One region of the Streptomyces sp. NPDC002564 genome, then DNA from elsewhere that is predicted to be linked to it. Evidence: riboswitches for the same ligand, from Rfam matches in the RefSeq annotation. Region 1 holds a riboswitch; each other region holds the start of a gene.
What was found. Region 1 has a riboswitch for thiamine pyrophosphate ahead of thiM (hydroxyethylthiazole kinase). Riboswitches for the same ligand answer to the same signal wherever they lie in the genome.

Region 1 (5,889 bases):
CGCTCCATCAACGGGCGCTGATATCCGTGCTCGTAGTCGCTCGGGTGGCCGATGAACGCGACCCCCAGCTCCCGTGCCGCCTCCGCCACCCGTGCCACGTCGTCGATGAACAGCACTCGGTCCAGCTCGAGCCCGAACAGCTCGGCGATCTCCCGGATCCCCGGGCGGAAGTCGTTGGTGCATACGTACACCGGCTCGTCGAAGTACTCGGCCAGGCCTCCGAGGTACTGGTCGAAGTGCGCCTTCTCCAAGCCGCCGTAGCAGACCGTGCGCACGCCCAAAGCCCGCAAGCGACCCAGAAGTTCGGCCGCGCCCGGCAACACCCGTACCGGGTGCTCGGCCATGTACCGCTCGCGCTCCTCGAAGTAAGCCACCAGCAGCTCCTTGGCGCTTCCCCCCAGGACGTCCGCCGCGGCCTGCGCAGCCACCATCTGGGGCTGCGACAGCAGGGCCTGCTCCAGCTCCGGGCCGTACTGGCCGCCCCTCGACTCCACCAGGCGCCGAATCACCGGACCGAAGCTGTCGTTGAGCAGCACCCCGTCGATGTTCACGGCCACCAGAGCCAGGTGGTCAAGTCCCGCTCCCCCACCAGCTTCGGCACGAGCGCCGGCCTCAGCCGCAACCTGAGTCCCCTCCGCGCCGGCATCCGCATCTGCAACCCCGCCGACAGAAACCTCGCCACTCATCACAGCAATCCCCCACAACCAGTCCACGCGGCGATGCCGCCACGCATACGAAACAGAACCCGACCCGGGACGCACCCGGACCGCACACGGCTCGATCCGGCCAACGGACCGAACCCGATCAGACCACGCAGCTACGCAACTGCAACAGGGGTCACGATCACAGCAGCCGCGGCGCACCGGTCAGCCAAGGCGGGCGCCGGGCCACCCCGCCACCTAGCTACCTAGCTACCTAGCTACCTAGCTACCTAGCTACCTAGAGCTAGGGTCGACCCGCCACCGCTCTCGCCGCCGTCGGCCACATCGCCCGCCCAGGTGCCCAAACCCGCTGAAAAGGCCACCCATGTCCCGGACCATGGGGAATTTCCGCATCACGGCCACGGATTCCCCCTGACGGGCTCTATCCAGCAGGCTCAGCCCGGACTCTCCGGAACAGCCGAACCGTCCGGTCCGCCCAGACGGCGCGAAAGCATAACAAGGGAACCGGCCGCCCGGTTTCCACCCGATAAACGGACGGAATAATTCCCCTTAACTCCCGGAACCTCGCCCCGCCCCCACCAGGAACGCAACTACCCAGCGTCACAAAAACCGGGAAACCATCCGAGATCCTTTTCCCTCAGAGCGCCGCATGTAATCACCACCGGCCCTTGAAAAGGAAACCGGTGGGTATGTATGTTATGGCCTCACTTTCATTCACCTCCGGGGGAGAGGTTCATGAGCAGTCTTGTACTGCCCCAGTCGAAAGACGTTCCGGGCATCCACACCAGCCACATCGCGCACAACGCGTCCACCACGTACAACGCGCACGGTGCGCACTCCGCGACCGCCGCCGGCCACTCGGCTCACACCGTGCCCGCCGCGAACGGCACCGCCGTCAGCGCCGCCACACAAGCACCGGCAGCCACCCAAGCGCCCACAAGCGCACAAACACCCGCGGCACCTGCCGTGCCTGCCGTGCCTGCAGCACCCACAGCACCTGCCGCGACGGGCTCCGCAGCCGCGGCCACCGCGCCCGCGAACGCGCCCACCGCGGGTGCGTCCCGCCTCACCACCACCGTGCCGCGCGAGTACGTCCACCGCGCCGCCCTGGCCGAGGTCTTCCTGACGTCGAGCGAGAAGACCGGCGAGGACACGTACACCCTCACCGGCCAATGGCCCCGCGCCCACACCTTCTTCACCACCGCCGACGGGCGCAGCCACGATCACCTGCAGGCCTGCGAGACGCTCCGCCAGACCGGGATCTACCTGGCGCACGCGCAGCACGCCATCCCGCTGGGACACCACTTCGTCATGCAGGACATGACGGTGACCACGCACCCCGAGCACCTCGACATCGCCAACACCCCCACCGACCTCACCCTGTACGCCACCCTCACCGTGCCCCGCCGTGGCACCTTCACCATCGACCTCGTCATCAACTGCGGCACGCGCACCCTCGCCATCGGGCGCGGGCACTTCACCTGCCTCTCCCCCGCCGCCTACAAGCGCCTTCGCGCCGGCGGCGCCCCCACTTCCCAGGCTTCGGGCCCCGCTCTCCCGTACGTCCCGACCCACCAGGATCCCGCGGTCTTCGGCCGCAATCTGTCCCACGACCTCGTCCTCGCGCCCGCCCACCAGCCCCACACCTGGCGCCTGAACGCCGATCCCCGCCACGCCATCCTGTTCGACCACGACGGCGATCACATCCCCGGCATGGTCCTCATCGAGGCGGCCCGGCAGAGTGCGCACCCTCACCTCCCGCCGAACGCCATCCCCACGCACACCCACACCGAGTTCCACCGCTATGTGGAACTCACCACTCCCTGCTACATCACGACCACCCCTCAGCCCCAAGACCCCACCCAGCCCCACAGCTACACCTTCCATGTCACGGGTCACCAGAACAACCAGCCCACGTTCACCACCTACCTCACAGCCACCACCCACCCCACCCCCTGATCTGGCCGGGCCCGGCTCTCTCCACCCGGGGCGACCCGCTCGGCCGGGCCCTCACCTACTCCTAGGACGCTTCAGCGCACTGCCGGGGTGAGCAGGACAGGAGAAAGGACCGAGCGGCATCCCCGAAGAGTCAATACGGAGAAGCCGAGAGGCGGCGACGGGGCGGCTGTAGATTCGACCAGGCAGACTGACGGAATTGAGCTCGACCGCGCTTCCGTCGCCGTGGGCGAAGAACAGCCTCCCGCCGGAGAGGGCGTTCCGTTTCGCCGGGCCCGAAAGGGCGAGTTCGCCAATGCAACCCTTTTCATCGAAAGTTGCACCGGAGGCGGGAATTCCGGATGTCGAGGGAATCGAATCATCCGCTACGACTCGCCACGAACCGCCATCGTTCCGCATGCAGGTTTCCGGAGCGACAGCACGCCGAAAAACGGACTGCGCCGACGCGAAGTGACACCGTGAGCAACAGCAAAAAGGGAGAGACGACGGACGTCGGCTGAGTCGACGTCGAGTCGAGCGGTCACCGGCTGAGCGCGCGCATTCTGGCCGCTCAGCCGGTTCTTGTATTTCTTGTCAGTAATAAGTGATCACCGGCACCTCCGCACAAGGGCGAGGCACGGGGGGCGCTTCCGCCTGCCCCGACTCCAGTCACCTCCGACACGCCAACGCTTCCGAAGGGCCAACACCTCCAACAGGCCAACCCTCCGGCCCACCACCGGGAACACCTGGCCGAAGCGATGCGGACAGGTCGGTCCCTGGTGGCCAAAAAGGAACCCTTCAGCCAGTTCCGCCGAAACACCTCCCTGTCGTTCCGCCGGTCACCCCCGAGGGCGAACTCCTGTTCCCGAGGGAGGTACATTGCGTAGCGACCACCGCGGGAGCTCGGGAGTAGCCGGGCTGAGAGGGCGGACGGGACTTGCTCCCCTTGCCGCCGACCGCATGAACCTGGACCGGGTAATGCCGGCGTAGGAAGGGTGTTGACCATGGATCCTGCCTCCGTACCTGCTGAGCACGGCACCGCCGTGTCCCGTGAGGCCGTGGGGGACGTGATCGCGTCTCTGCGAACCGCGGCACCGCTGGTGCACTGTCTGACCAACGTAGTGGTGTCGCAGTTCACCGCGAACGTGCTGCTCGCGGTGGGTGCCGCTCCGGCGATGGTGCACAGCGCCGAGGAGGCCGGCGCGTTGGCCCGGGTGGCCGGGGGCGTCCTGGTCAACCTGGGGACGGTGACGTCCGTGACCGCGGAGGCGATGCGCGTCGCCGTCAAGGAGGCGGCCGGGGCCGGGCGGCCGTGGGTCCTCGACCCGGTGGCGGTCGGGCCGCTGCCCTGGCGCACCGGGCTCGCCCACGAACTGCTCGAGAGCGCACCGCCGGCGGTCGTACGCGGCAACGCTTCCGAGATCCTGGCCCTGGACGGCGGCACGGGCGGGCGCGGCGTGGACAGTACGGACGTGCCCGAGGCCGCGCTGGCCGCGGCCGACGCACTGGCCCGGCGCTACGGCTGCGTGGTCGCGGTCAGCGGCCCGGTGGATGTCCTCACGGACGGGACGCGGGTGGTGCGTCTGGCCAACGGGCACCCGCTGTTGCCCTTGGTCACGGGAACGGGCTGTTCACTGGGCGCTCTGGTGGCCGCCTGCACGGCCGTCACCGATGACGCGCTGCTGGCCGCCACTGCCGCGACCGGCCTGCTCACCGTGGCCGCGGAGGATGCCGCCATCCGCTCTGCGGGGCCCGGCACGTTCGCGGTCGCCCTCATCGACGCGCTGCACCAGCTCGCGCCCGACCGGCTCGCCGAGGGTCTCAACTTGCGCTGAGCGTGCGCGTATTGCGGGGGCCGTGGTGGGCCGTGGCCTGGAATCCACCCGCTGAACGGCCCCCTCCCGCCCGGGGGGCGACCCCAACACCAAGTATGGCCGCCTTCGCCTCTCCGCGCTCCCGCCTGTGGATAACTCACACCCCTTGCCTCACAAGGCACTCCCTCCTCCCCTGCATCTCTCCCCTTCACCCCTGCACCCCTCCCCCACTTCCTACTTCCTGCCTCCTGCCTCCTGCCTCCTGCCTCCTGCCTCCTGCCTCCTGCCTCCTGCCTCCTGCAACCGTCCCCTGCCATCCGTCCCCTGCCCGATGCGTTTCCCACGGCCCTCCCCGGCCGGGAGCCTCCAAGGACCCACCCATGCGACCTCCTCTCGACCTGTCCCTGTATCTCGTCACCGACACCCGGCTCTGCGGTGACCGCGGTGTCGCCGCCACCGTGGCGGCCGCTGTTCAAGGGGGCGTCACCACCGTCCAGTTGCGTGATCCGGACGCGGACGCCCGTGCGTTGTTCCAGCTCGGCCGGGCGATCCAGGACGTACTCGCGGGCACCGGTGTCCCTTTGATCGTCAATGATCGCCTCGACGTCGCGGTCTGGTTGGACGCGGACGGCGTCCACCTCGGGCAGCGGGACGTGTCCCCCGAGACCGCGCGGCGCCAGCTCGGTCCAGGTGCGTACGTCGGCCTGTCCGTCAGCCGTCCCGAGCAGCTGGCGCATGTGCCGGATGCCGTCGACCACCTCGGGGTGGGTCCGGTGTTCCCGCAGTCCACCAAGCCGGACGCGGACACCCCGCTCGGCCTGGACGGGCTGGCCCGGATCGTCCGGGAGAGCCCGCTGCCCTGCGTGGCCATCGGCGGGATCGGCGTGTCCGAGGCCGCCGTGGTCAGGCGAAGCGGCGCGGCCGGCATCGCTGTCGTCAGCGCGGTCTGCGGGCAGCCCGACCCCGAGACCGCGGCCCATTCCCTCGTCCGCACCCTGCGACCGGAGGTCTCCGCGTGACCAGTCCGCCCATCGCCCTCACCATTGCCGCGAGCGACCCGTCCGGCGGCGCCGGGATCCAGGCCGACCTGAAGGCGTTCTCCGCCAACGGGGCCTACGGAACGGCAGTTCTGACCGCCCTCACCGCGCAGAACACCCAAGGCGTCACCGGCATCCACACCGTCCCCCCGGCGTTCGTGACCGAGCAGATCGACACGCTGTTCGCCGACGTCCCGGTGGACGCCGTCAAGATCGGAATGCTGGCCGACGCCGCCATCGCCGAAGCCGTCGCGGACGCCCTTGAGCGGCATCGGCCCCGGTACGTCGTCCTCGACCCCGTCATGGTCTCGACCAGCGGTCACCGCCTCCTCGAGGCCGACGCGGTGACGGTGGTGCGCGACCGTCTCCTGCCCCTCGCGGACCTCATCACCCCGAATCTCCCCGAGGCCGGCGACCTGCTCGGCGCCGCCGCCGCGGAGA
Region 2 (5,889 bases), on a different contig from region 1:
GGCCGCCGACGGGGGTGGCACGTCCTCGTTCAGGTGCTGGTAGAGGACCTGGGCCGGGGAGTCCCCGGAGTGCGGCTTGGCGCCGGTCAGCATCTCGTAGAGCACGACCCCGCACGCGTACACGTCGACGCGGGTGTCGGACGTGCCGTGCTCGATCTGCTCGGGGGCCAGGTAGGAGACGGTGCCGAGGACCGTGCCGGTCGTGTTCGTCACGGTGTCCACCGCGCGCACGAGCCCGAAGTCGGCGACCTTGACCCGGCCGTCGTCCCCTATGAGGACGTTCTCCGGCTTCATGTCGCGGTGCACGAAGCCCGCGCGGTGCGCGGCCCCCAGCGCGGCCAGGACCGGCTCCAGGATGTCCAGGGCCGCCCGCGGCTGCAGCGCGCCGCGCTCGCGCAGCACGTCGCGCAGGGTGCAGCCCGCGATGTACTCCATCGCCAGGTAGACGTACGACCCGTCGGTGCCCTGGTCGAAGACCCCCACCACGTTCGGATGGGAGAGGCGGGCCACCGACTTGGCCTCGCGGATGAAACGGTCGACGAAGGTGGCGTCGGCCGCCAGCGTCGGGTGCATCACCTTGAGCGCGAGCACGCGGTCCAGGCGGGTGTCCACGGCCCGGTAGACCGTGGCCATCCCGCCGACCGCGATGCGCCCGTCGATGCGGTAACGGCTGTCGAGCAGCTGCCCGACGAGCGGGTCCTGAAGGGTCGTGTCCACGCAGGGGAGTCTACGAGGCACCACGGTCGGCTCTCCCCGCCCGGGCGGCTTCGGTGCGTGACTGCAGCCGAGCTGTGACGCTCGCCGCCCGGGGCGCGCGGACGGCCCCGCCCGCCCGGCAGGCGGGGCCCCGCGGGGGAGCGGGCCCCTCAGAAGGCGGGCCGCTCCGGATCCAGCCGTGCCATGCCCTCCGTGGGCGAGGACGCCTCCGCGAAGTGCCGCCGCGGGATCCGCCCGGCCCGGTGCGCCAGGCGTCCCGCCTCGACGCCGTGCCGCATCGCCTCCGCCATCAGGACCGGCTCCTGCGCCCGCGTCACCGCGGAGGCGAGCATCACACCCGCGCACCCCAGCTCCATCGCGAGCGCCGCGTCGGACGCCGTGCCCGCACCCGCGTCGAGGATCACCGGCACGCGCGCGTGCTCGACGATCAGCTGGAAGTTGTGCGGGTTGCGGATGCCGAGCCCGGAGCCGATCGGCGAGCCGAGCGGCATGACCGCGGCGCAGCCCACGTCCTCCAGCTTCCGGGCGACGACCGGGTCGTCGTTCGTGTACGGCAGGACGGTGAAGCCGTCGTCGACCAGGATCTCGGCGGCGTCCAGGAGCTCCACCGGATCGGGCAGCAGGGTGCGCTCGTCGGCGATCACCTCCAGCTTCACCAGGTCGGTGCCGAGCGCCTCGCGCGCGAGGCGGGCGGTCAGGACCGCCTCGCCCGCCGTGAAACAGCCCGCCGTGTTGGGCAGTACGCGGATGCCGAGCCGGTCCAGCACGGAGAGCACCGAACCCTGCACGCCCGGGTCGAGGCGGCGCATCGCGACCGTGGTCAGCTCGGTGCCGGACGCGACGAGGGAACGTTCGAGGACGTCGAGGCTCGGCGCCCCGCCCGTGCCCATGATCAGGCGCGAGGAGAAGGTGAGGTCACCGAGGACGAAGGGGTCGTCTGCCATGGTCTTCAGCCTCCCTGGACGGCGGTGAGCACTTCGACGCGGTCGCCGTCGGCGAGGGCGGTGGCGGGCCACTGCGCGCGCGGGACGACGGTTTCGTTGACGGCGGCGGCGACACCGGAGTGCGCCGTGGACAGGGTGGCGACGAGGGCGTCGAGCGTGGTGCCCGGGGCGACCTCGCGCTCCTCGCCGTTGACGGAGACGCGGACGGATACGGCGGAAGGCGTGCTCATGCGGGCTGCTCCGTGAAGGGCTGCGTGCGGGTCGGGAAGGGCGGGAAGCGCGGGAGGGGGGAGGCGTCGTCGAAGCGGCGCGGGGTGAAGGGGAGCGCCTCGTCGGGCAGCTCGCCGGTGGTCAGGGCGTGCGCCATGACGTCACCCGTGACGGGCGTCAGCAGGACGCCGTTGCGGTAGTGCCCGGTGGCCAGCTGGAGCCCGGCGAGCCGGGTCGGGCCGAGCAGCGGGGCGTTGTCGGGGGAGGCGGGGCGCAGGCCCGCGCGGGTCTCGGTGAGCGGCAGCTCGGTGATGCCGGGCACCAGCTCGTGCGCGTCCCGCAGCAGCTCGTACACGCCGCCCGCGGTGACCGTGGTGTCCCAGCCGAGCTCCTCGCTGGTGGCGCCGACGACGAGCTCGCCGTTCTCGCGCGGGACGAGGTAGACGTGGCTGCCGCGCACCACGGCCCGCACGGTGCGGCTCAGGAACGGGGCGTACGCCTTCGGCACGGTCAGCCGCAGCACCTGCCCCTTCACCGGGCGTACCGGCGGCAGGACGTCGGCGGGGACGCCGGCCAGCCGCCCGCTGAGGCTGCCCGCCGCGAGCAGGGTCTGCCCCGCGCCGAGCGCGGTGCCGTCCGCGAGGACGACGCCGTGCGCCCGGTCGCCGGAGACCGTCAGGCGCTCCGCCCACGCGCGGTGGAAGGCGACGCCGGCCCGCTCGCAGGCCACCACGAGGGCCGCCGCGAGCCTGCGCGGGTCGACCTGGTGGTCGCCGTCGACCCGCAGCCCGCCGCGCACGCCCGGCGCGAGCATCGGCTCCAGGCGACGGCACTCGCGGCCGCTCAGCCACTCGGACTCGAGCCCCGAACGGCGCTGCAGGGCGTGCAGTTCGCGCAGATGCGCGCGGTCGTCGGAGTCGAGCGCCACGGCGAGGGTGCCGCAGGCGCGATGGCCGAGGTCGTGGCCGCTCGCCCCGGTCAGCTCGGCGACGAAGTCGGGATAGCGGCGGGCGGACGCCAGGTTGAGGCCCAGCAACGTCTCCTCGCCGTAGTGCAGTTCGGTGACGGCGGCCAGCATGCCCGCCGCGACTTGGGCGGCCCCGCCGCCCGGTTCGGGGTCCACGACCGCGACGGAGAGTCCGCGCTGGGCGGCCCGCCAGGCCGAGACCAGGCCGATGATGCCGCCCCCGACGACGAGGACGTCGGTCGTGGCGGCGGATGTCGTCCGTGAATGCATGGGCGTCCAGCCCCTCCCTTCGCCGGCATGACCCGGATCAGGTTCGTACGGTCGGAGGCCGTCCCAGCCTCCCTCTCAGCCCGGTGCGTCCGGGCTCCCGCGAGTGCTCTGCAGCGGCCACCCTAGCCCGTCGCTTCGCGTGGCAGTAGGGGAGCTGTCCGGGTATGAGCAGTGACGGTGTGTCAGAGATCTCCTCGTCCCCATCGGGGACCGCCCCGGCCCGCCGCCCTAGAGTGATCGGGTGAGCGAGCAGCGGAAGCAGACCGGAAAGCCGCCGCAGGCGGAACGGCACGTCGTCATCGTCGGTGCGGGGATGGCCGGGGTGCAGACCGCGGTGGCCCTGCGCGAACAGGGGTTCGCGGGGACGGTCACCCTCGTCGGCGCGGAGCCGCACCAGCCCTACGACAGGCCGCCGCTGTCCAAGGCGGTGCTGCTCGGCAAGGCGGAAGGATCCGCCTTCGACATCGACTTCGCGGCGCTCGGCATCGACCTCGACCTGGGCCGCGAGGTCACCGGAGTGCGCCCCGCCGACCACGAACTGGACACCGCCGCGGGCCCCCTGGCCTACGACGTCCTGGTCCTGGCGACCGGCGCCGAGCCGGTCCGGCTGCCCGGCACCGAGGGCGTGCCCGGCGTCCACCTCCTGCGCACCCTGGACGACGCCGAGCGGCTGCGCCCGGTCCTCGCCGAACAGCGGGACGTGGTGGTCGTGGGGGCGGGCTGGATCGGCGCGGAGTTCGCGACCGCCGCACGGGAGGCGGGCTGTTCCGTCACCGTGGTCGAGGCCGCCGCGCGACCGCTCGCCGGGGCGCTGCCCGAGGAGGTCGCGGCGCCCATGGCCGACTGGTACGCGGACTCCGGGGCGGTGCTGCGCACCCACGCGCGCGTGGAGCGCGTCGAGCCGGGCGCGGTGCTCCTCACCGACGGGAGCAGGCTGCCCGCGGACGCGGTGCTCGTCGGCATCGGGGCGCGGCCCGCGACGGCCTGGCTGACCGGCTCCGGCATCGAGCTCGGCGCCCACCGCGAGGTCGTCACCGACGAGGGCCTGCGCACCTCGGCCCCCGACGTCTACGCGGTCGGCGACTGCTCCTCCTTCCCGTCCGGGCGGTACGGGGAGCGCCTGCTCGTCCACCACTGGGACAACGCCCTCCAGGGCCCGCGCACGGTCGCGGCGAACGTCATCGGCGAGACCCCGGCGGCGTACGACCCCGTGCCCTACTTCTGGTCGGAGCAGTTCGGCCGCTTCGTGCAGTACGCGGGCCATCACGCCGGGGCCGACGCGACGGTGTGGCGCGGCGACCCCACGGGAATGGCCTGGTCGGTGTGCTGGCTGCGGGAGGGCGCGCTGGTCGCGGTCCTCGCGGTGGGCCGGCCCCGGGACCTGGCCCAGGGGCGCAAGCTGATCGAGGCGGGCGCCCGCCTCGATCCGGCCCTGGCGGCGGACGCCTCGGTTCCGCTGAAGAAGGCGTCCCTGTAGCGGGTCGGTGCGGAGGGTGGCCCTCACCGCCCGGCACGGTCCCCCCGGCCGGGGATACGCTGGAGCGCGTGACCGAGATTGACGCAAAGACTGATGCTCTCGTACCCGACTGGCTGCACCTCCCCGACATCGCGGACATGCTCGATGTCGAGGTGACCCGTGTGCGCCAGCTGGTCAAGGAGGGCCAGCTGATCGCCGTGCGCCGGGGTGAGAACCGGGCGCTCCAGGTGCCGGCCGCCTTCATCGACGGCGACAAGGTCGTCAAGGGCCTGGTCGGCACCTTGACGCTCCTGAGGGACGACGGCTTCTCCGACGAGGAGATGCTGGAGTGGCTCTTCACCCCCGACTCGACCCTGCCCGGCACCCCCGCGCAGGCGCTGAGCGAGAATCGCGGCACGGAGGTGAAGCGCCGCGCCCAGGCGCTCGCCGTCTGAGCAGGCGCTCGACCGTCTGAACCGAACGACACCGTCCGGCGTACGGGCGCGCACGCGTGCCCGTACGCCACCGACAACGGGGGGACTTCTCCATGGCTGCCGCTGCCGCCGATCACCGTGACCGGCTCGCCGACGCCCGGCTCTATCTGTGCACGGACGCCCGCAAGCGCCAGGGGGACCTCCCGGAATTCCTCGACGCCGTCCTCGCGGGCGGTGTCGACATCGTGCAGCTGCGCGACAAGGGCATGGAGGCCGGTGAGGAGGTCGAGCACCTCCAGGTCTTCGCGGACGCCGCCCGGCGGCACGGCAAGCTGTTCGCGGTGAACGACCGCGCGGACGTCGCGCACGCCGTCGGCGCCGACGTGCTGCACCTGGGCCAGGGCGACCTGCCGGTCCCCGCGGCCCGCGCCGTCCTCGGCCCCGAGGTGCTGATCGGCCGCTCCACGCACGCCGAGTCCGAGGTCGCGGCGGCCGCCGCCCAGGACGGCGTGGACTACTTCTGCACGGGCCCGTGCTGGCCCACGCCCACCAAGCCGGGCCGGCACGCCCCGGGCCTCGACCTGGTGCGGTACACCGCCTCGCTCGGCACGGACCGCCCCTGGTTCGCCATCGGCGGCATCGACGCGGGCAACCTCGACGAGGTCCTGGCGGCCGGCGCGCGCCGCGTCGTCGTCGTGCGGGCGATCACCGAGGCCGACGACCCGGGCGCCGCGGCGGCGGACCTCGCCAAGCGGCTGCGTACCGCCGTCTGAGCAGGGAGCACGCCGGGGCGGGCGCCGGTCCGGGAGTGTCCGATCCGTGGACAACAAACCGGCAAACCGGCCAATTCTCCGCGGTCTGGTTGGGCGACCGCCACGGCCTGGCTAACCT
Region 3 (5,889 bases), on a different contig from region 1:
CATCGGCTTATCCGTAGCAGGCTCCCCTCCGTTTCTGCCCAACGGCTCACAGTCATGCGAGCCTCAGCCCTACGGAGCATCGGGGGATGCACATGAACAGCGCTCCACACCTGCTCAATGAGGACCGCCCCGAGTACGAGCGGATCCTCGACGAGGCGCTGCGCACCGCACCTGACCGTCCGGAACTCGCCGCAGTGGGCCAGCGGCTCAATCCCGAACAACTGCGCACCATGGCCCTGAGCGCGACAGCACTGATCACGGCCGCGGCAGCGGCCGAGTACGCGCACTACGTGAAGGTTCGCGAGGAGTTGCGCGAACCTCGACCGACCTCCACATCGATCCACGAAGGGAACGGACAGAGCGCCGCGGAGTCGGGCTCCGGCGGCCTGGGCCTCGCCACCGCGATGGGCGAGGTCGCCGAACCGGCGGCGGCGGGAGCCGGGGCGATCGCCGTCGTCGCGGTCCTCGCACCCGTCCTCGCGGGGACGGCCGCCGCGATCTTCCTGCTCGTCGGCTACATCCTGAAAATGCTCACCCCCGAGCCCGCCTTCGCGGACACCCTGCTCACCGCGGGATGGCTGTTCGGCGCGCTCACCGCCGGGGGCATCCTGGTCGCCGCGGTCGGTCTGCTCCTGACCGCCCTGCGCAACGGCTCCACCTCGCTCCAGGCCGGACTGCACGGCGAACGGCACGAGGAGGTGTCCCGTGCCAGGGAGGACTGGGGCCGGGCGCTCCTCGAGCGGGGCGTCGTGCCGTTCCTGCGGGAAGCCCTGACGGACCCGGGCACGGCCCCCGCCGTGCGCAAGCCGTCGACGGATCCCGGGAGCTCCACGGGAGGCGGCCGCATGCCGCAACTCGGCTATCACCGGCCGGGGTTCAGCAGCCCGGACGGCGGCCGGACCGCCGGTCCCCGCCCGAGCTACTCGCGCCCCGACTTCTCCAGCCCGGATTTCGGCGGGCCCGACCACAAACCGGAGTAAGGCGACCGGGGCCGGGCGGCCGGGGCCATGAGGGCTCGACAGCGCCGGTGGGCGCCGCCGCGGGCGAGCGGCGGCGCGCACCGGACCGGTCAGGGACGGGTCAGTCGGCGATCGGCAGATAGACGCGGTTGCCGGCCGCCGCGAACTCCTTGGACTTCTGTTCCATGCCCGCCTCGATGTCGTCGACGGCGAGATCACCGCCGTGCTCACGGCGGATGTCCTGGGAGATCTTCATCGAGCAGAACTTCGGCCCGCACATCGAGCAGAAGTGCGCCGTCTTCGCGGGCTCGGCCGGCAGCGTCTCGTCGTGGAACTCCCGTGCCGTGACCGGGTCGAGGGCCAGGTTGAACTGGTCCTCCCAGCGGAACTCGAAGCGCGCGTCCGAGAGCGCGTCGTCCCAGTCCTGCGCGCCCGGATGCCCCTTGGCGAGGTCGGCCGCGTGCGCCGCGATCTTGTACGTGATGACGCCGGTCTTCACGTCGTCGCGGTTGGGCAGGCCCAGGTGCTCCTTGGGCGTGACGTAGCAGAGCATCGCCGTGCCCCACCAGCCGATCATCGCGGCGCCGATGCCGGAGGTGATGTGGTCGTAGGCGGGGGCGATGTCCGTGGTCAGCGGGCCGAGCGTGTAGAACGGCGCCTCCTCGCAGATCTCCTGCTGGAGGTCGATGTTCTCCTTGATCTTGTGCATCGGGACGTGTCCCGGGCCCTCGATCATCGTCTGGACGCCGTGGCGCTTGGCGATCGTGTTGAGCTCGCCCAGGGTGCGCAGCTCGGCGAACTGCGCCTCGTCGTTGGCGTCCGCGATCGAGCCGGGCCGCAGGCCGTCGCCGAGCGAGTACGTCACGTCGTAGGCGGCGAGGATCTCGCAGAGCTCCTCGAAGTGCTCGTAGAGGAAGCTCTCCTTGTGGTGCGCGAGGCACCAGGCGGCCATGATCGAACCGCCGCGCGAGACGATGCCGGTCTTGCGGCGCGCGGTGAGCGGGACGTACGGCAGGCGCACGCCCGCGTGCACCGTCATGTAGTCGACGCCCTGCTCGGCCTGCTCGATGACCGTGTCCTTGTAGATCTCCCAGGTCAGCTCCTCGGCCCGGCCGTCGACCTTCTCCAGGGCCTGGTAGAGCGGAACGGTCCCGATCGGCACGGGGGAGTTGCGCAGCACCCACTCGCGGGTGGTGTGGATGTTGCGGCCGGTGGAGAGGTCCATGACCGTGTCGGCGCCCCACCGGGTCGCCCAGGTCATCTTGTCGACCTCCTCCTCGATGGAGGAGGTGACCGCGGAGTTGCCGATGTTGGCGTTGACCTTCACCAGGAACTTCTTGCCGATGATCATCGGCTCGATCTCCGGGTGGTTCACGTTGGCGGGGATCACCGCGCGGCCCGCGGCGACCTCCGCGCGCACGACCTCGGGGTCGAGGTTCTCGCGGATCCCGATGAACTCCATCTCGGGCGTGATCTCGCCGCGGCGGGCGTACGCGAGCTGCGTGACCGTCTGACCTGCCCTGGCCCGGCGCGGCTGGCGGGGACGGCCGGGGAAGACCGCGTCCAGGTTCTTCAGGCCGCCGCGCGGCGAGGTGTGCTTGATGCCGTCGTCCTCGGGGCGGGGCGGGCGGCCCGGGTACTCCTCGGTGTCGCCCCGGGCGATGATCCAGTTCTCCCGCAGCGGCGCGAGGCCGCGGCGGACGTCGGTCTCAGCCGACGGGTCGGTGTACGGACCTGACGTGTCGTACAGGGTCACGGACTTGCCGTTGGTGAGGTGCACCTGACGGACCGGCACGCGCAGGTCGGGGCGCGAGCCCTCGACGTACGCCTTGTGCCAGCCGATGGACTTCCCGGCCTCGTCGCTCTGGTTCCGCGTCGAGGCAGGCGTGCGTGCGTCCGATGTGGTCATGAGACCTACTCCCTACGCCGGCATTACCCGGTAACAGGTTCGGCGGTCGACGCAGCGGATCCCGTACGGCTCGTGCACGACTCGTTCGTGCCGATGTGTACGGAGGTCAGCGCCCTCTCAGCCCGGTGCTCCGAGCTCCCGCGATTGCAAAGGTGGCTCCACGCTAGCGTCATGTCGGGCGCGCTGAACAGAGGGCCCTCCCCGTTCTTGCGATGATCGGGCAGTGACCACCACTGAGCCGCCGCCCCCGCCGCCCTCCGGCCCGCCGTCCCGCCCGCCCGGCCCCAGGCCCCCTTCGCCCGGCAACGGCCCGGGCGGAAACGGCCCCGGACCCGGCGGGCACGGGCCCGGCGGGCACGGGCCCGGCGGGGACGGTCATGGCGGCCACGACGGGCATGGCGGGGACGGCTCCGGGGGCCAGGGCCACGGCGGACACGGGCACGGTGGCCACGGCGGGCACGGGCACTCGCACAGTCACGGTCCGGCGGCGCCCGTCTCGAAGCACCTGCGCAAGGTCATCGCCGCCGTCCTGATCCCCTTCGCCACCGCGGTCGTCGTCGGACTGATGGTGCTGTGGCCGGGTGGCACGCCGAGCCACGAACGCACCGGCGTCGGCTTCGACCGGCAGATGCAGTCCGCGAAGGTCACCAAGGTGCAAGAACTGCCCTGCAAGGACCTCAACCCCTCGCAGACCCCGCCGAACGGCGACACCTCCACGCCCGAGGGCCAGTCCGCGCAGTCCCGGGCATCGGGCACCTGCAAGAAGGCGACGGTCGAGGTGTCCAGCGGCAAGGACGAGGGCCGCACCTTCGTCGAGATCATCCAGCCGGACTCCCCCCGTCAACTCAGCCAGGGCCAGCAGGTGGTGGTCGCCTACGAGCCCAAGGCGCCCGAGGGGCTGCAGTACTCGGTCACCGACGTGAACCGCAAGATCCCGATGGCGCTGCTCGCCGGCATCTTCGCGCTCGCCGTCGTCGTGGTGGGGCGGCTGCGCGGTCTGATGGCCCTGGTCGCACTCGCCATCAGCTTCATGGTGCTCACCTTCTTCATCCTGCCGGCGATCCTCCAGGGCTCGAACCCGCTGGTGGTGGCGGTGATCGGGGCGAGCGCCATCATGCTCATCGCGCTCTATCTCTGCCACGGGCTCACGGCCCGCACCTCGGTCGCGGTCCTCGGCACCCTCATCTCCCTCCTGCTCATCGGGCTGCTCGGCTCGCTGTTCATCGGCTGGGCCGCACTGACCGGCAACACGGACGACAACACCGGTCTCATCCATGGCCTGTATCCGTCCATCGACATGAGCGGCCTGCTGCTCGCGGGCGTCATCATCGGCTCGCTCGGCGTGCTCGACGACGTGACGGTCACCCAGACCTCCGCGGTCTGGGAACTGCATCAGGCCAACCCGACGATGGGCTGGCGCGGCCTGTACCGGGCGGGCATCCGCATCGGCCGCGACCACATCGCCTCGGTCGTCAACACCCTCGTCCTCGCCTACGCGGGCGCCGCGCTGCCCCTGTTGCTGCTCTTCTCCATCGCGCAGTCCAGCGTCGGGACGGTGGCCAACAGCGAGCTGGTCGCCGAGGAGATCGTGCGCACCCTCATCGGCTCGATCGGCCTGGTCGCCTCGGTGCCGGTGACGACGGCCCTGGCGGCCCTGGTGGTCTCGGCGGACCGGACGTCCGGGGCGGGTGCCGGCAACGGCGTCAGTGCCGGCGTCAATGTCGGCGTCGGGAACCCGGCCGAGGTCAGGGCGGGGTCGGGGGCCGCCGTCGGGACGCCCCGGCCCTCCCGCGGCGGGAAGGGGCGCCGCCGCAAGCGGTGACCTCGGCGGTGCGGTGGGGTGTGGCGGGGGGCGGTGGGGTGCGGCGGGTCGGGTGGGTTGATGGGTGAGGTGGGAGATACGTCCGGGGACTGAAGCGGGTGGAGAGGTGAGGTGGGTCGGCGCGGGCCGCAGGCCCCGTGCTTCGGAGCATGTGCCCGGCGCCGCGAAATGCACCAAAATGCCACCCGGCCGCGTCAGTTGAGCACGGCGGCTCAGCCCGCGTTCTGCTCCTCGGCGAGGATCCGGTCGAGCGCCTCGTCGAGGTGCGTGTCGAAGTCGGCCAGCGACCGCTCCTGACCCAGCGGCACCAACCGGTCCGTCCGGTCGAGGAAGGCGAGCAGCGGCGGAATGCCCACCCGGAACAGCGCCTGGTCACCGCCGACCTGAAGCCTGATCAGGGCTTCGTCGAGCACCTCGGAATCGGTGGGCTCGATGCGCACGTCGCCGTCCCCGCAGGGTCGGCCCACGCCGTCGATCAACAGCTCCCGCCCGAAGGCCCAGGTCACCGGGGCATCCCCCGGCAGATGGAACGTCAGCCGCACGGCATAGGGATCGTCCATCTCGTAGCAGAGCTCCACCGGGATGCGGAACGACAGCTCCTCGGAAACGAGGAAGCTCATCATGACCTCTGCCTGTACCGACTCGCCCATCGCGCCCTACCCCGTCATTTGGCCCTCGAGTGGCCAGGAACCAACTCCCTGACACTCCTGGCATCTTGCTTAACGTACACACCAGATCACAAGGAGTGAGTTTTCAGATGCTGATAGAGAAGGCGAGTGTCCCTAGCAGCCGCCCGATTTCTCGTTGCAGGCGCTGGGCTGCGGGCATCAGCCGCTCCGCCTGATAGGAGGGAACAGAAATGGCCATGGCGGCCGCAGTGTCACCCGCTGTAATCGGAATCGCCGCGCAGACGGTCCCGAGGGCGTACTCCTGACGCTCCACGACGGGCCGCATCCGCGCCATCGTGTCGAGCCTGCGCAGGAACGTGCGGTCGTCCCTGACGGAGTATCGGGTGATCGACTGGACCGGGTAGCGGTCGAGGTGGTCCCGCCGGGCCTTGTCGTCGAGCTGGCTCAGCAGACACTGACCGATCGCGTGGGCGTGGCCCGTCTCGCGGAAGTCCGCCCACTCCTCGACGGCCGGGTTGCCGGGAGTGTCCGCGACGCCCACGACGTCGATCTCGCCCTCCCGGTAGACGG
Region 4 (5,889 bases), on a different contig from region 1:
GGTACGTGCGCGGGACCGAGGGCGCCTGGGTCGCGATGGCCCTGACCGCGCTCGCGGTCCTCGTCTGGCGGATGACCGAGCCGCCCGACGGCTATCTGAAGGACGTCACGGCGGGGGTCTTCGCCGCCTTCTACGTCCCCTTCCTCGCGACCTTCGTCGCGCTGATGCTCACCGCGGACGACGGCCCGCAGCGGGTGCTCACCTTCCTGCTCCTGACCGTGGTCAGCGACACGGGTGCGTACGCGATCGGCTGGCGCTTCGGCAAGCACAAGCTGGCGCCGCGCATCAGCCCCGGCAAGACCCGCGAGGGCTTGGTCGGCGCGGTCACCTTCGCGATGGCCGCGGGCGCGCTGTGCATGGAGCTCCTCATCGACGGCGGCACGTGGTGGCAGGGCCTGCTCATCGGCCTCGCGGTCGCCGCGAGCGCCACGCTGGGCGACCTCGGCGAGTCGATGATCAAGCGGGACCTGGGCATCAAGGACATGGGCACGCTGCTGCCGGGCCACGGCGGCATCATGGACCGCCTGGACTCGCTGCTGCCGACGGCGCCCGTGGTGTGGCTGCTGCTGGTGGTGTTCGTCGGCTCCGGCTGATCTCCTACCGGTCCGACCTGCGTAAATGTAGGTGAGGGGCTCGTCGTCCACAGGGCGGCGAGCCCCTTGTCGTATGTCTGCGACACTGGAACGACCATGCCTGTACCCGGAGAACTCACTTTCGTCGCGCCCCGCGGTGCCAAGAAGCCCCCGCGGCATCTCGCCGACCTCACGCCCGCCGAGCGCAAGGAAGCCGTCGCCGCCATCGGCGAGAAGCCGTTCCGCGCCAAGCAGCTCTCGCAGCACTACTTCGCGCGGTACGCGCACGACCCGGCCGAGTGGACCGACATCCCCGCCGGTGCGCGCGAGAAGCTCCGTGAGGCGCTGCTGCCCGACCTGATGTCCGTGGTGCGGCACATCAGCTGTGACGACGACACGACCCGCAAGACGCTCTGGCGCCTCTTCGACGGGACGCTCGTCGAGTCCGTGCTGATGCGCTATCCCGACCGGGTCACCATGTGCATCAGCTCCCAGGCGGGCTGCGGCATGAACTGCCCGTTCTGCGCCACCGGACAGGCCGGCCTCGACCGGAACCTGTCGACGGGCGAGATCGTGCACCAGATCGTCGACGGCATGCGGGCGCTGCGCGACGGCGAGATCCCGGGCGGCCCGGCGCGGCTCTCGAACATCGTCTTCATGGGCATGGGCGAGCCGCTGGCCAACTACAACCGGGTGACCGGCGCGATCCGCCGCCTCACCGACCCCGAGCCGGACGGCCTCGGGCTCTCGCAGCGCGGCATCACGGTGTCGACGGTGGGCCTCGTGCCCGCCATCCACCGGTTCTCGGACGAGGGCTTCAAGTGCCGCCTCGCCATCTCGCTGCACGCGCCGGACGACGAGCTGCGCGACACCCTCGTCCCGGTGAACACGCGCTGGAAGGTGCGCGAGGTGCTGGACGCCGGCTGGGAGTACGCCGCCAAGTCGGGCCGTCGCCTCTCCATCGAGTACGCGCTCATCCGGGACATCAACGACCAGGCGTGGCGTGGCGACCGGCTCGGCCGGATGCTCAAGGGCAAGCCGGTGCACGTCAACCTCATCCCGCTGAACCCCACCCCGGGCTCGAAGTGGACGGCGTCGCGTCCCGAGGACGAGAAGGCGTTCGTGGAGGCCATCGCGGCGCACGGCGTGCCGGTCACCATCCGGGACACCCGCGGGCAGGAGATCGACGGAGCGTGCGGTCAGCTCGCCGCGGCCGAGAGGTAGTCTGGCGGGCGTACGCCTCGTACACACATCTGCATATTCCGACAGGGGAGCGCCACAGCGCTGAGAGTGCGGCACCTTGGACAGGTGGGCCGCAGACCCTCTGAACCTCGCCCAGGTCATTCTGGGTAGGAAGTTCGGTCATTACTCAAGCTGTTGCGCCCTGCCCGCGGCCGGCCGGCCGCGGGCAGGGCCGCGTCTCTTCCTGGTCACCCAGGAGGAAAACCAGTGGGCACCACCAAGAAGGTCTCGTTCACCGCCGTGGCGGTGGGCATCGGGCTCGTCGCGGTCTCCGCGTGCGGCGGCTCCGACAGCGGATCCGGGTCGTCCGACGCCAAGAGCGTGACGCTCGTCAGCCATGACTCCTTCAACGTCTCCAAGGACGTCCTGAAGGACTTCGAGAAGCGCTCCGGCTACACGGTCAAGGTCCTCAAGGACGGCGACGCGGGCGCCGCGGTGAACAAGGCGGTCCTCTCCGAGGACAACCCGCAGGGCGACGTCTTCTTCGGCGTCGACAACACGCTCCTCTCGCGCGCGCTCGACAACGGCCTCTTCCAGCCGTACGAGGTCAAGGGCGCGGACAAGATCAAGCCGGAGTTCCGGGCCGACGGGGACAGGCACCGGGTCACCCCCGTCGACAGCGGCGACATCTGCGTCAACTACGACAAGAAGTACTTCGCCGACAAGAAGCTGGCGCCGCCGAAGTCCTTCGACGACCTGGCCAGGCCCGCGTACAAGAACCTGCTGGTCACCGAGAACGCCTCGACCTCCTCGCCCGGTCTCGGGTTCCTGCTCGGCACCGCCGCGAAGTACGGCGACGGGGGCTGGCAGGGCTACTGGAAGAAGCTCAAGGCCAACGGCGTCAAGGTCGTCGACGGCTGGGAGCAGGCCTACAACGAGGAGTTCTCCGGCTCCTCCGGCGGCAAGAAGGCCAAGGGCGACCGCCCGCTCGTCGTCTCGTACGCCTCCTCGCCGCCCGTCGAGGTCCTCTACGCCAAGCCCCGGCCCAAGGAGGCGCCGACCGGCGTCGCGACCGGCACCTGCTTCCGCCAGGTCGAGTACGCGGGCCTGCTCAGCAACGCCGGGAACACCAAGGGCGGCAAGGCGCTCCTGGACTTCCTGGCCGGCAAGGAGTTCCAGGAGGACATGCCGCTGAACATGTTCGTGAACCCGGTGCTCGACGGCGCGAAGCTGCCCGGGCTGTTCACCGAGCACGGCGTGACGGTCGACAGGCCCGAGACCATGGACCCGAAGAAGATCGCCGACAACCGTGAGCCGTGGATCAAGTCGTGGACCTCGCTCGTACTGAAGTAGCGCCACGGAAGACGGGCGCCCGCCGGGGGAGCGCGGTGCGGCTCGGCCTGATGGCCGTGCCCGTCGCGTTCTTCGGGCTCTTCTTCGCCTATCCGGTCACGGCCATCGTCGCCCGCGGCCTGCACGTCGGCGGGGCCTGGCAGCTCGGGCGGATCACGGACGTCCTCGGGCAGTCCGACATCCGGCACGTGCTGTGGTTCACCACCTGGCAGGCGCTCGCGTCGACCGCGCTCACGCTGCTGATCGCGCTGCCCGGCGCGTACGTCTTCGCGCGCTTCGACTTCCCGGGCAAGCGGGTGCTGCGGGCCGTCGTCACGGTGCCGTTCGTGCTGCCGACGGTCGTCGTCGGGACCGCCTTCCTGGCGCTGATCGGGCGCGGCGGGCTCTTCGACGAGCTGTGGGGCGTGCGCCTGGACACCACGGTGTGGGCGATCCTGCTCGCGCACGTCTTCTTCAACTACGCGGTCGTCGTCCGCACCGTCGGCGGCCTCTGGGCGCAGCTCGACCCGCGCCAGGAGGAGGCCGCGCGGATGCTCGGCGCCTCGCGCTGGACGGCCTGGCGGACGGTGACGCTGCCCGCGCTCGGGCCCGCCGTCGCGGCCGCCGCGCTGATGGTCTTCCTCTTCACCTTCACCTCCTTCGGCGTCGTGCAGATCCTCGGCGGACCCGCGTACTCCACGCTGGAGGTGGAGATCTACCGGCAGACCGCCCAGCTCCTCGACCTGCCGACGGCCGCCGTCCTGACGATCGTGCAGTTCGCGGCGGTCGGGCTGATCCTGGCGATCCACGCGTGGACGGTCCGGCGCCGCGAGAGCGCGCTGAAGCTCGTCGACGCCTCGGCCGTGGCGCGCCGGCCGCGCGGCGCCGGTCAGTGGTCGCTGCTCGGGCTGGTCCTGGCGACGATCGTGCTGCTGATCCTGCTGCCGCTCGGCGTGCTCGTGCAGCGCTCCTTCGCCGGGCCCGACGGCTTCGGGCTCCTCTACTACAAGGAGCTGACCTCGGCGGACGGCGGCGCCTTCCTCGTGCCGCCGATCGAGGCCGTCGGGAACTCCCTGCAATACGCCGTCGTGGCCACGGTCATCGCGGTGCTCGTCGGCGGGCTGGCCGCGGCTGCCCTCACCCGCCGTGCGGGCCGTCTCGTACGCGGCTTCGACGCGCTGCTCATGCTGCCGCTCGGGGTGTCCGCGGTCACCGTGGGCTTCGGCTTCCTCATCACGCTGGACAAGCCGCCGCTGGACCTGCGCGCCAGCTGGATCCTGGTGCCGCTCGCCCAGGCGCTGGTCGGCGTCCCCTTCGTCGTACGCACCATGCTGCCCGTGCTGCGCGCGGTGGACGGGCGGCTGCGGGAGGCGGCGGCCGTCCTCGGGGCGTCGCCGCTGCGGGCCTGGCGCGAGGTCGACCTGCCCCTGGTGCGGCGGGCGCTGCTGATCGCCGCCGGATTCGCCTTCGCCGTCTCGCTCGGCGAGTTCGGCGCGACCGTCTTCATCGCGCGGCCCGACAACCCGACCCTGCCCGTGGCCGTGGCCCGGCTGCTCGGCCGCGCCGGGGACCTCAACTACGGCCAGGCCATGGCCCTCTCGACGATCCTCATGGTGGTGTGCGCGGTGTCCCTGCTGCTCCTGGAACGCATCCGGACCGACCGCACCACGGGGGACTTCTGATGGCGGAGGACGCCTTGCTGAGCCTGCGGGAGGCGACGGTCCGGTTCGGTGAACGGGCCGCGCTCGACGCCGTCGACCTCGACGTCCGCGAGCACGAGATCGTCTGTGTCCTCGGGCCGAGCGGCAGCGGCAAGTCGACGCTGCTGCGGGCGGTGGCGGGGCTGCAGGCCCTCGACGCGGGCCGGGTCCTGCTCGACGGGCACGACCAGCGCGCGGTGCCCGCGCACCGGCGGGGCGTCGGCCTGATGTTCCAGGACCACCAGCTGTTCCCGCAGCGGGACGTGGCGGGCAACGTCGCGTTCGGGCTGCGCATGCACGGCGCCTCGCGGGGCGAACAGGCCGACCGTGTCGCCGAGTTGCTGGAGCTCGTCGGCCTGCCGAAGGCGCAGCGGCGCGGGGTCGCCGCGCTGTCCGGCGGCGAGCAGCAGCGGGTGGCCCTGGCACGGGCCCTCGCGCCGCGCCCCCGGCTCCTCATGCTCGACGAGCCGCTGGGCCAGCTGGACCGCTCGCTGCGGGAGCGGCTCGTCGTCGAACTGCGCGAGCTCTTCGACGAGCTGGGCACGACCGTGCTGGCCGTCACGCACGACCAGGGCGAGGCCTTCGCGCTGGCCGACCGTGTCGTCGTGATGCGCGACGGGCGGATCGCCCAGTCCGGTACGCCCCTCGACGTGTGGCAGCACCCGGCGGACGAGTTCGTGGCGCGCTTCCTCGGCTTCGACAACATCGTCGCGGCGATCGTGGCGGGCGGGGCGGCGGACACGGTGTGGGGCAAGGTCCCCGTGCCCGACGGCGTGCCCGGCGGTCGGCACCGGCTGCTGGTGCGGCCGGCCGGGGTGCGTCTCGTGCCCGCCGACGAGGGGCTGCCGTGCGCGGTGACGGCGCGCACCTTCCGCGGCACCCATGTCGCCGTGCACCTCCAGCCGAAGGAGGGGCCGCGCCTGGAGGCGGCCTGCGCGCTGCGGGCGGCGCCCGCGGTGGGGGAGACGGTCGGGGTCGGTTTCGACGCCGAGGACGTCGTGGTGCTCGGGCCCACGGGCTGACGCCGTGGGGCGGGGGGTGGGCGGCGGCATGCGCCGGCTACCCCTCGCGGTCACGGATGAGCATCCAGGGCCGCTCAGCCT

Region 2: linked by a shared signal. The riboswitch ahead of thiO (glycine oxidase ThiO) and the one ahead of thiM (hydroxyethylthiazole kinase) in region 1 are both predicted to bind thiamine pyrophosphate.
Region 3: linked by a shared signal. The riboswitch ahead of thiC (phosphomethylpyrimidine synthase ThiC) and the one ahead of thiM (hydroxyethylthiazole kinase) in region 1 are both predicted to bind thiamine pyrophosphate.
Region 4: linked by a shared signal. The riboswitch ahead of ACFYXE_RS06445 (thiamine ABC transporter substrate binding subunit) and the one ahead of thiM (hydroxyethylthiazole kinase) in region 1 are both predicted to bind thiamine pyrophosphate.

What each region holds. Positions count from the first base shown of each region.
Region 1 covers NZ_JBIARE010000023.1:24,838-30,726, forward strand. The annotation lists gene ACFYXE_RS37855 (HAD family hydrolase) at 1-566, opposite strand, end outside; gene ACFYXE_RS37860 (ScbA/BarX family gamma-butyrolactone biosynthesis protein) at 1,638-2,621, shown strand; TPP riboswitch at 3,483-3,608, shown strand; gene thiM (hydroxyethylthiazole kinase) at 3,602-4,432, shown strand; gene thiE (thiamine phosphate synthase) at 4,792-5,430, shown strand; gene thiD (bifunctional hydroxymethylpyrimidine kinase/phosphomethylpyrimidine kinase) at 5,427-5,889, shown strand, end outside.
Region 2 covers NZ_JBIARE010000003.1:54,143-60,031, reverse strand. The annotation lists gene pknB (Stk1 family PASTA domain-containing Ser/Thr kinase) at 1-717, opposite strand, end outside; gene ACFYXE_RS11825 (thiazole synthase) at 867-1,661, opposite strand; gene thiS (sulfur carrier protein ThiS) at 1,667-1,891, opposite strand; gene thiO (glycine oxidase ThiO) at 1,888-3,108, opposite strand; TPP riboswitch at 3,106-3,219, opposite strand; gene ACFYXE_RS11810 (NAD(P)/FAD-dependent oxidoreductase) at 3,422-4,585, shown strand; gene ACFYXE_RS11805 (Rv2175c family DNA-binding protein) at 4,654-5,019, shown strand; gene thiE (thiamine phosphate synthase) at 5,112-5,771, shown strand.
Region 3 covers NZ_JBIARE010000004.1:559,687-565,575, reverse strand. The annotation lists gene ACFYXE_RS17835 (hypothetical protein) at 87-980, shown strand; gene thiC (phosphomethylpyrimidine synthase ThiC) at 1,081-2,868, opposite strand; TPP riboswitch at 2,861-3,020, opposite strand; gene ACFYXE_RS17825 (YibE/F family protein) at 3,092-4,690, shown strand; gene ACFYXE_RS17820 (SsgA family sporulation/cell division regulator) at 4,903-5,340, opposite strand; gene ACFYXE_RS17815 (IclR family transcriptional regulator) at 5,444-5,889, opposite strand, start outside.
Region 4 covers NZ_JBIARE010000001.1:1,400,518-1,406,406, forward strand. The annotation lists gene ACFYXE_RS06435 (phosphatidate cytidylyltransferase) at 1-593, shown strand, start outside; gene rlmN (23S rRNA (adenine(2503)-C(2))-methyltransferase RlmN) at 690-1,796, shown strand; TPP riboswitch at 1,830-1,946, shown strand; gene ACFYXE_RS06445 (thiamine ABC transporter substrate binding subunit) at 2,022-3,107, shown strand; gene ACFYXE_RS06450 (ABC transporter permease) at 3,083-4,768, shown strand; gene ACFYXE_RS06455 (ABC transporter ATP-binding protein) at 4,768-5,808, shown strand; gene ACFYXE_RS06460 (LOG family protein) at 5,883-5,889, opposite strand, start outside.